3 regions of the Streptomyces sediminicola genome follow, and region 3 is predicted to be linked to each of the others. Evidence: riboswitches for the same ligand, from Rfam matches in the RefSeq annotation. Region 3 holds a riboswitch; each other region holds the start of a gene.
The links. Region 3 has a riboswitch for cobalamin ahead of VM636_RS23495 (cobalamin biosynthesis protein). Riboswitches for the same ligand answer to the same signal wherever they lie in the genome.
Positions count from the first base shown of each region.

Region 1: it holds a riboswitch for cobalamin, as region 3 does, so the genes downstream of both, VM636_RS01330 (ABC transporter substrate-binding protein) here and VM636_RS23495 (cobalamin biosynthesis protein) in region 3, are expected to answer to the same signal.
Region 2: it holds a riboswitch for cobalamin, as region 3 does, so the genes downstream of both, VM636_RS06340 (hypothetical protein) here and VM636_RS23495 (cobalamin biosynthesis protein) in region 3, are expected to answer to the same signal.

Region 1 covers NZ_CP144555.1:278,013-281,275, reverse strand. Annotated here, with positions in the region: gene VM636_RS01335 (iron ABC transporter permease) at 1-349, opposite strand, end outside; gene VM636_RS01330 (ABC transporter substrate-binding protein) at 346-1,377, opposite strand; cobalamin riboswitch at 1,419-1,610, opposite strand; gene VM636_RS01325 (zinc-binding dehydrogenase) at 1,907-2,905, shown strand; gene VM636_RS01320 (hypothetical protein) at 2,963-3,133, shown strand.
Region 2 covers NZ_CP144555.1:1,502,623-1,505,885, reverse strand. Annotated here, with positions in the region: gene VM636_RS06345 (cysteine synthase family protein) at 1-383, opposite strand, end outside; gene VM636_RS06340 (hypothetical protein) at 380-1,282, opposite strand; cobalamin riboswitch at 1,490-1,632, opposite strand; gene VM636_RS06335 (ferric reductase-like transmembrane domain-containing protein) at 1,912-2,898, shown strand; partial or broken gene VM636_RS06330 (thiamine pyrophosphate-binding protein) at 2,897-3,103, opposite strand; gene VM636_RS06325 (sulfurtransferase TusA family protein) at 3,244-3,263, opposite strand, start outside.
Region 3 covers NZ_CP144555.1:5,348,977-5,352,239, forward strand. Annotated here, with positions in the region: gene VM636_RS23490 (cobyric acid synthase) at 1-463, opposite strand, end outside; gene VM636_RS23495 (cobalamin biosynthesis protein) at 460-1,482, opposite strand; cobalamin riboswitch at 1,584-1,716, opposite strand; gene VM636_RS23500 (hypothetical protein) at 1,981-2,202, opposite strand; gene VM636_RS23505 (inorganic phosphate transporter) at 2,270-3,263, opposite strand, start outside.

The sequences.
Region 1 (3,263 bases), 5.1 Mb from region 3:
ACGGCTCGGCCAGCGGATTGCGCACCAGCGCCTGGAGGGCGGTGCCCACCACCGCGAGCCCGGCGCCGGTCACGGCCCCGAGGACCACGCGCGGCGCCCGGACGTCGAGGACGATCGTCTCCCGGGCCCGCGTCCAGTCGGGCGCCCCCCAGTCGGCGCCCAGCGCGTGCGTCACGATGCCCCAGACCTGGCCGGGCGGCACCCGCACCGAGCCGATCGCCAGCCCCGCCGTCAGGGAGGCCAGCAGCAGCACGACGAGGACCGCCACCGTCGCGGCCAGGCCCGTCCGGCCGGGGTGCCGGACGGGCCCGGGGGCCGTGGTGGGGGTCCGCGGGGCGGGAGCCGTCACCGGAAGCTCGCGGGGTGCAGCCCGCGGGCCAGGTCCTCGACCAGGTGCGCGGAGCGGACCCCGACGAGCGTCGCGGTCAGCGGCAGGACCACGAACCGCTTCTCGCGCACCGCGGGCACGTCCGCGAGCGCGGGCTGCGACAGCAGGAACTCCTTCTTCTGCTCGACGCTGCCGGCACCGGCGTAGTCGTAGATGGCGATGACCTCGGGCCGGCGCTCGACCACCTGTTCCCAGGAGACGTCGCCGAAGACCTCGTCCAGGTCGGAGAAGACGTTCTTCCCGCCGGCCAGCCGGATCAGGTCGGTGCCGAGGCCCTTGCCGCCGGCGGTGAAGGCGCTCTTGTCGCCGCTGTCGTAGACGAAGACGGGCACGGTGGGCGCGTCCCGGACCGCGGCGGCGGCCTCGTCCACGCGGGCGCGGAGGCCGGCGACGAGACGGTCGGCGCGTTCGGACACCCCGAAGATCCGGCCGATGGTGCGGATCTCCTCGTAGGTGTCCTCCATCGTCACCTTGTCCCGGCCGCAGTACTCGCGATTGAGGTGGGTGTCGATCCCGGCGTCGGCGAACGCCGTGCGGGAGCGGCCCTCCTTCTCCGCGAACGCGCTGCCGTAACCGCCGTAGACGAAGTCGGGCTCCGCCTCCAGGATCGCCTCGAAGGACGGCTCCCGCTTGGCCAGTTCGGGGACGGACGCGAAGTCCTCCCGCAGTTCGGGCAGGACGGCGGAGTCGGGGAAGGCGGTGCCCACCATCCGGTCCTTCAGCCCGAGGGAGAGCATCAGTTCCGCCGGGTGCTGGTGGATGGTGACCGCGCGGGACGGCGGTCTGTCGTACGTGGTCGTGACACCGCAGTTGTCGACGGTCACGGGGAAGCCCGCCGGAGCGGACGCCGTGGCCTTCGCGTCCCCGCCGGTGCCGGGGGAGGTGCCGCAGCCCGCGGTGAGCAGGACGGCCGCCAGGGCGAGTGCGCCGGCGGCGCGGGCCGGGCGGCGCCGCCTGGCGGGGGACGGCGGTCGCAGGGAAGGGGGCATGCCGGAATACACGTGAAGCCTCCTGGGGAGTCCGCGCTCCTCGGAACGGGCCCGCGACAGGCCAGTGTCCTGACTCCCGGATCGACGTTCCCCCCGCCTTCCCGCGCGGCGCGCAGTGGCATGTCGAAGGGTTGCACTCCCCGGTCACAGTGGCGGGACCGTGCCGGATTCACACCGGCTTCCTGTCTCCCGTCGCGGCGATGACCCGACGATCCTACGTTCCCTCAGGTGACGGCGAGGCGCCGGGACCGCGATTTCCCGCTCCCGGCCGGGAACCCGCCGCCCCGCCTGCCGACCGTCTTCCGGGGCCGGGCGGGAGCGGCGGCGGAGGCGGGAGGGGCGGACCGGGCGACACCGCCCTCGTCCGCGCGGTGCTCGGCCCGCACCGCCGGCCGCCGGGGCGGCGGGCACAGCGCACGAGCCCTCAGCCGCGGGGGCCGGATCGGCGTGGTCGGCGGACGGAGGCGAGCCGTCGCCGGTGGGTACGTGAGAGCGTGGACCGCGAGGGCGGGGCGTCGGAGGAGGAAGCATGGCCGAAACCGTGCCCGCCCAGATGCGGGCCGCGTACATCGACTCCGTCGGCCCGGCGGAGGGCATCCGTCACGGGCCGCTGCCCGTCCCGCCCGTCGGGCCCACCGACGTGCTGGTCCGCGTCCGGGCCGTGGCCGTCGACCCCGTGGACACCTTCGTACGCTCCGGGGCCTACCCGACCCCGCTGCCGTTCCCGTTCGTCGTCGGCCGCGACCTCGTCGGCGAGGTGGCCGCCACCGGGAGCGGCGCGGTGGGCTTCCGGCCGGGGGACCGGGTGTGGTGCAACAGCCTGGGCCACGCCGGCCGGCAGGGCGCCTGCGCCGAGTACGCCACGGTCCCCGCCGACCGGCTCTACGCCGCACCGCCCGACCTCGACCCCGAGCACCTGGTGGCGGCGGCCCACCCGGCCGCGTCGGCCTGGCTGGCGCTCTTCCGGCACGGGCGGCTGACGGCGGGGGAGACCGTGTACGTCGGCGGCGGGGCCGGCAACGTCGGCGGCGCCGCCGTGGCCCTCGCCGCCTCGGCCGGCGCCCGGGTGATCGCCACCGCACGCGCCGAGGACGCCGCCGCGGTACGCGCCCTCGGCGCCGCCGAGGTCCTCGACCACCGCGCCCCCGGCCTGGGCGAACGGCTGCGCGCGGCCCTGCCCGACGGCTGCGACGTCCACCTCGACACCTCCGGCCGGGCCGACCCGGCCGACGCCGTCGACCTGCTCGCGCCCCGCGGCCGGCTCGTCGCCATGGTCGGACTGGGCGGCGCCGCGGCCCCGTTGCCGCTCGGCCGGCTCTACACCAAGGACGCGAGCATCGTGGGCTTCGCCCTCAGCAACGCCACCACCGACGACCTCGCCCGCGCCGCCCGGCAGGTGGTGCGCCTGCTGCGCGGGACGCCCTGGCGCCCGCGCGTCGCCGACCGCCTGCCGCTGTCGATGACGGCACGGGCCCACCGGCGGCTGGAAGACGGTGAGGTGAAGGGCCGTCTGATCCTTGTCCCGTGATTTCCCGGCGTATGGGCGCGAAGTGCGGGCACTCGAAGGAGCGGAGGTGGATAAAAGATGGTTCCCTTGCTTCTCGTTCTTCTGCTGGCCCTGATTCTTTTCGGTGCGGGTTTCGCCCTCAAGGCGTTGTGGTGGATCGCCGTCATCGTCCTCGTGGTGTGGCTGCTGGGCTTCCTCGTGCGCCCGGCGGGCAGCGGCGGTCGCCGGGGGCGCTGGTACCGCTGGTGAACGCGGACAGACCGAGCGAGGAACGGAGCGGGCCCACCGGCGATCGTCCGGTGGGCCCGCTCCGCCCGTCGTCCGGGAAATGCCCCGGCGTTGTTCCTGCCCGGCGCCCCGCATTTCCGCCGGATTCCCC
Region 2 (3,263 bases), 3.8 Mb from region 3:
GGGTGTTCGGCGAGGAGTTCCCTCACCCGCCGTACCCGCCGCTTCTGGTCGAGTTCGAGGTCGCGGGACGGGGCGACCTGCTCGACAGTGGCGCCGAGGATCTCCAACTGGGCCCGGGTGGTGGCGTCGACGGTGGTGGACGCCACGATGTGGCAACGCGTGCCGTACCGGTGGCAGGCGAGCGCGAGGGCGTACGCGTAGATGCCGCTGGAACTGTCGATCAGGGTCTGTCCCGGGCGGACGGTGCCCCGCTCCAGCAGCCGGCGGACGGCGGCCAGGGCCGAGTAGACCTTCATGGACTCGAACCGGAGCAGGACCAGGCCGTCGGTGAGCCGGACCAGGTCGGGGACCTTCAGGGCGTCGGCGATGTGGGGGTGGATCACCCGTAGCCTCCTGGGACGAATGAGCACTGGTGGCCGAGCGAGCGGAAGAACGCGCGGAGGTCGCGTGCCAGGGCGGCGTCGGGCCGGCGGCGGAAGAGATAGCCGACCAGGGAACCGGTGTGGGCGACGAAGACGCCGTCGGCGCCGAACCGCTCCCGCCGCTCCAGCAGCGGGGCGAACGTCGCCTTGGGCAGGACGCGTTGGGACAGCGCGGCGCTGGTGGTGGCGGCGCGGGCGACGGCGGCGGGGTCGCCGGAGGCGAAGCCCTTCAGCAGGTCGGCCAGGCACTGTTCGTACTCCGGGCCGTGCCGCCGGTAGTGGGCGAGGAGCAGGCCGGTGACGGCGGCGGTGTCCACCGTGCCGGGCTCGGTGAGGTAGGCGGTGTGGAAGCCGATGCCGGTGCCCAGGCGCCGCACCACCCGGTGGCGGCCGCTCAGGTGGAGCGCGAACTCGTCGAGGAACACGCTGTCGGAGCGCTCGATCCGCGCGAGGACGCGGACCACGACGTCGTCGTCGTACGGCAGGCCGAAGAGCCGGAACAGACAGCGCAGCGTCGCCACGATGTCGGCGGTCGAACTGGCCATGCCCACCCCGACCCGCAGTTCGGAGCGGGTGCTCCAGCGGCCCGGCGGCAGGGTGCGGCCGTAGTGCTCCAGGAAGAGCCGCGCCGCGGTCGCCGAGCGTTCCCCGAGGGGCGAGGGGCCCGGGGGGACGGTACCGGGGGTGAAGGTGGTCCACGTGCGCAGGCCGACCGGGAAGGACACCAGCGCGATGTCCGGGTCGGGGCCCGCGCGCAGGGGACCCTGGTACAGCTCGCCGAGGGTGCCGTGGCAGACGCCGACGACCCCGGTGCCCGGCGGCGGTGCCGGTGCCGCCTCGTGCCCGGCGGGCGTCAGCACGGCCCGTCCCGCTCGCCCCGCGCGGGGGGTGCCCCGTCGCGCCCGGCGCGGACTCGCGTGATCACGGACGGCTCCTCCTGTCGGTTCCTGACCCCGCACCGACCGGGAGGAGACGCGGCCCCGCGAAGACGCCGCCGCCGTCCGTACCGCCAACCCAGTCCACGAGGTCGCCGCACCCACCCGTGCCGGTGGCACGGGCGCAGTGGCAGGTCTTCGGACTCGTGGGCGCGCGCCGGCCGCGGCGTCCACCGCGCGCCGGCATTCCTGGCCGGCGGACCGGTGCGCCCGGACGGCGTCCGTTCCCACTCACCGCTGCGGGACAGTCCCGGAATCGCACCGGGTTCCCTCTTGCGTCACGCCGCCGCTCCGCCGTGGCGGGCGGCCGGCGCGAACCGACTGCGTCACTCAGGGTAGGAGGCGCCGTGACGCTGCGACAGGGGGTGTCCGCGGGTTGTCCTGATGTGAGGGGTAGGAGCGGTGGCGGGAGGGGGGAGGAGGGGCGTCCGACCAGATCAGGCGCTCCCTCTGGCTGGAAGGGGGCTCAACGCGACCGTTCTCCTGGGCCACACTGGTGCACCGCAACCTCGTCCGCGCCAACCCATCGGTGACCAGTGCCGGGAGGCCACGGCATGCTTCCAGACGCGACGCCCGAAGCGGGCGGCACGACCACCCCGCCGACCCGCGGCCGGGGGGCCGCCGAGCGCGTCACGCTCCGCGCCGACCTGCGGGCCGCGGTGCCCGACGCGAGCGCGGCGGTGCTGGTCACGGCGGCGGTCTTCGCGTTCTTCTGGGCGCGGATGGAGGCGGGCACCTCGTCCACCGTCGCGGTCATGCCGTTCATGGACGACGCCCGCACCTACTGGATGTACCTGCTCAGCCAGGCGTTCGGCTGGTCGGGGCTGCTGTGGGCGTGGGGCACGGTCATGCTCGGCCTGCTGCTGTCGGGGCCGCGCCCCGCCCGGCTGCCGGTCTCGCGGCAGGTCCTGGAGCGCTGGCACCGCACCACCAGCCTGACCACGATGGCCCTGATGTTCGCGCACGCCCTGATGTTCGCGGCCGAACTGGTCCGCTACGAGGCCGGGCTGGGATGGGCCGCCCGTCTGTGGGCCGGGTTCGCGGACAGTTTCGTCCCCGGCTGGTACGACTCCGGCACCGGCCGGGTCGCCATCCCCATCGGCCAGGGCGCCCTCTACCTGGCGATCCCCCTCGGCCTGCTCTTCTACGTCCGGCACCGCATCGGCCCCAACACCTGGCGCCGGCTGCACCGGTTCGTCATCGTCGTCTACGTGCTCAGCGTGTGGCACACCCTCCTGTACGGCACCAACGTCTGGTACGGCGAATGGCCGCGCACCGTGCTGTGGCTGCTGCAACTGCCCGTCGCCGTCCTGCTGTCGGTGCGGCTGCTGCGGCCGGCCAGGCGAGGCGAGCGGCTCGGGTCCCCGGTCCGGCGCGGGGACGGCTCCCTGCCGGGCTGGGTCCTGCGCGCCGCGGGCCGGGCCGCCGCCGCGGCGGTCGTGATCGGCATCCTCGCCGTGGTCCTCTCCGGCCACGACGGCGGCCGGGACCGCACCGTGGACGCCCCGGCGACCGCCCCGCACGCCCCCGAGACGGAATGACCCGGCCGGAGAACTTGGTGTAGCCCACCGCCTGGAAGGCGGCCATCTCCTCGTGGCGGGCCTGGACGAACTTCGGCTGGTTGTCCGCCCGTCCCCAGGCCGCCAGCAGCCCGGTGATGCCGTCCCCGGCGTAGGCGAAGACGTGGTCGACGTCCCAGTCGCGCAGTCGTCGCAGGACGTAGTCGGACACCTTCGTGCCGGTCATGGCGGCTCCCTGTCTGGTCCGGTCGGGTCCTGCGGACTCGGCGGGCGGCCCCGGTGCCCCGGGACGGGTCGGTCACGGGGCCGGGCGGCAGGACAGTGTCGGGGTAACCGCGTGCGGCCGGGGAAAACGTCCCGGCCCGGTCAGTGGGGGCCGGTGTGCC
Region 3 (3,263 bases):
GGGCGATGCCCATGTTGACGATGTCGGTACGGCGCAGGTTGATCTCGGCGGGGCTGCCCGCGCCCTCGCAGATCACCGCGTCGTGGCCGGCGCGCAGTTCGGCCAGGCACTCCAGCACCGTGCCGAGCAGGGCCGCCTGCCGTCCGCCGTGGTAGCCGCGGGCGCTCATCTCGCCGACCGGTTTGCCGAGCAGCACGACCTGGCTGCTGCGCTCGCCGCCCGGCTTGAGCAGCACCGGGTTCATCAGCGCGCTCGGCTCGACGCGGCACGCCTGGGCCTGCATGGCCTGGGCCCGGCCGATCTCGGCGCCCTCGCGGGTGACGAACGAGTTCAGGGACATGTTCTGCGCCTTGAACGGCGCGACCCGCACCCCCTGCCGCGCCAGCCACCGGCAGATCCCGGCGGTGACCACGCTCTTGCCGGCGTCGGAGGTGGTGCCGGCGACGAGAAGCCCCCCGCTCACGACACCCGTCCCTTCGCCGGCCGCCCCGCGAGGGCGGCCGGCCGGGCGCGACCGGGGCGGGCGCCGGACCGGGTGCAGGCGAGTGCGGCGCTCGTGAGGAGGCGCGCGCCCGCGCACACGCCGAGCGCGAGCAGACCCACGCGCCGGGAGAGCCGGACGGCCCGCTCGATGTCGGCGGCCCCGGCCGGACGGCCCCCGGCCCCGTTGAGCACCGGCCGGTGCTCGACGCGCCCGCCGTAGGAGAGCGTGCCGCCCAGCCGGACGCCGAGGGCGCCCGCGAAGGCCGCCTCGACGGGACCGGCGTTGGGGCTCGGGTGCCGGGAGGCGTCGGCCCGCCAGGCCCGCGCCGCGCCCCGGGGGTCCGGGCCGGCGACGGTGGCGAGGACGGCGGTGAGCCGGGCGCCCGGCCAGCCCGCGAGGTCGTCGAGCCGGGCCGAGGCCCAGCCGTAGCGCCGGTACCGGGGCGACTTGTGCCCGACCATGGCGTCGAGGGTGTTCACCGCGCGGAAGCCGAGCAGCCCCGGCACCCCGGCCGCGGCGCCCCACACCAGCGCGCCCACCACGGCGTCCGAGGTGTTCTCGGCGACGGACTCCACCACGGCCCGCGCGATCCCGTCGGCGTCCAGGGCCCGCGGGTCCCGCCCGCACAGGTGCGGCAGCCGCTCCCGTGCCGTGTCCACCTCCCCGGCCTCCAGCGCCCGCCCGACGGCGCGTGCCTCGCGCGCCAGCGAGGTGCCGCCGACGACGGCCCAGGTGGCGGCGGCGGTCAGCGCGACGGAGGCGGCCGGCCGGGACCGGACGGCCCGCGCGGCACCGGCCCCGAGGGCCACGGCGCCGCCGGCGCAGACGAGGGTGTGCAGCGCGCCCCGGCCCCGGTGGTCCCGCCACAGCGCCCGTTCCACGGCACCCGCGGCCCGCCCGAAGGCGGCGACGGGGTGTCCGCGGCGCGGATCGCCGAGGAGGAGGTCACCGAGGAGGCCGGCGGCGGCGCCGTACGCGAAGACGCGTTCGGCCCGCATGGCGCTCAGCCGGCCGGGGGGACGGGGGGAGCGTCGTGGGTGTACCTCGAACGGCAGCCGCGCATGGCGATAGGTCCTCACTCAGGGTGTCCGCGCCCTGGTTCGACGAGACCGGCGGCGAGAGTTCCTGGCTCCCGGGGCATGACGCCCCGGTGACAGTGGCGGGACCGCGCCGGATTCGCACCGGCTTCCTCTCCTGCCGCCGTGATGGCTCCCGGCAGTCCACCACGCTCCGCGAACACCCGTCAACCTGCCGTTGACCTGCGAAGGAGGAGTGTGCGGGAGGCCACAGGGCGCGGGTGCGCGCCGGCACACCGGCGCGCGGGGTGCGCGAGGCGCGCGGGGTGCGCGAGGCGCGCGGGGTGCGCGAGGCGCGCGGGGTGCGCGAGGCGCGCGGGGTGCGCGAGGCGCGCGGGGCGTGGGACGGCGCTTCCCGTCCCACGCCCCGCGCGAAGTCCTCCCGAAGGGCGCCCCGGGGGACGCCGTCCTTCCGGAGGGTCAGGCGACGATCATGTAGATCCCGTAGGCCACCGCCGCGGCGCAGGCCGCGAAGCAGGCGTACGCGCCGGTGACGGCGAGCGCCGCCGACTCGCCCCGGGCGACGGCCCGCTCCTGGCGGGAGAGGCCGACGATGCCGAGGGTGAAGAGGGCCACGAGGCCCACGGTGGCCACGAGGCTGACTCCGAAGACGGAGCCGAGGGCAGCCCAGTCGATGTTCATGACGGTTCTCTTCCTTCGTACCCGGCCGCGAGGGCCCGGCGCGGTGCGGGAGCCGGGCCCGGCGGGCTCAGACGGGGGTGGCGGCCGGCGTCGGCGGCGCGTCGGGCGCACCGGCGGTCACGGCGGGGGCCGGGAGGGTGGCCTTCAGGTCGTCGGTCAGGGCGGGCGGCGGGGTCACGGCGGCCATCGCCGCGGTCACCACGCCGACGGGCTCCGGCTCCGGCCCGGCGGCCGGCTCGTCGCCGTTGACGTTGGTGTGGTCGATGACCTCGCGGCGGGAGATCTTCCAGATCGCGGCGCTGGAGACCACCAGGAAGACCGCGACGAGCGCCGTGCCCCAGTCGCCGAGCTTGGTGACCCACTCGGCGAGCGCGCCGACGAAGGCGGCGGCCGGCAGCGTCAGGCCCCAGGCGACGAACATCCGGGTCGCGGTCGACCAGCGGACCACGCCGCCCTTGCGGCCGAGGCCCGAGCCCATCACGGCGCCGGAGACGGAGTGCGTGGTGGAGAGGGAGAAGCCGAGGTGCGAGGAGGCGAGGATGACCGTGGCGGCACTGGTCTGGGCGGCGAAGCCCTGCTGCGGCTGGAGGTCGGTGAGGCCCCGGCCCATGGTGCGGATGATGCGCCAGCCACCGAGGTAGGTGCCGAGCGCGATCGCCAGGCCCGCGGAGAGGATGACCCACAGGGGCGGGTCGGAGGCGGGGGCGAGGGCGCCGCCGGCGATCAGGGCCAGGGTGATGATGCCCATCGTCTTCTGGGCGTCGTTGGTGCCGTGGGCCAGCGAGACCAGGCCGGCCGAGGCGATCTGCCCGGCGCGGTAGCCCTTCTCGGCGGCCTTGCCGTCGGCCTTGCGGCCCAGGCGGTAGGTGAGCCGGGTGCCGACCAGCGCCGCGACGCCGGCCACGACCGGGGCGGCGACGGCGGGCAGCAGCACCTTGGTCAGGAGCACCCCGCCGTGGACGGCGCCGACGCCGGCGGAGGCGACCGCGGCACCGATCAGACCGCCCATCAGGGCGTGCGAGGAACTGGAGGGGAGCCCGACCAGCCAGGTCAGCAGGTTC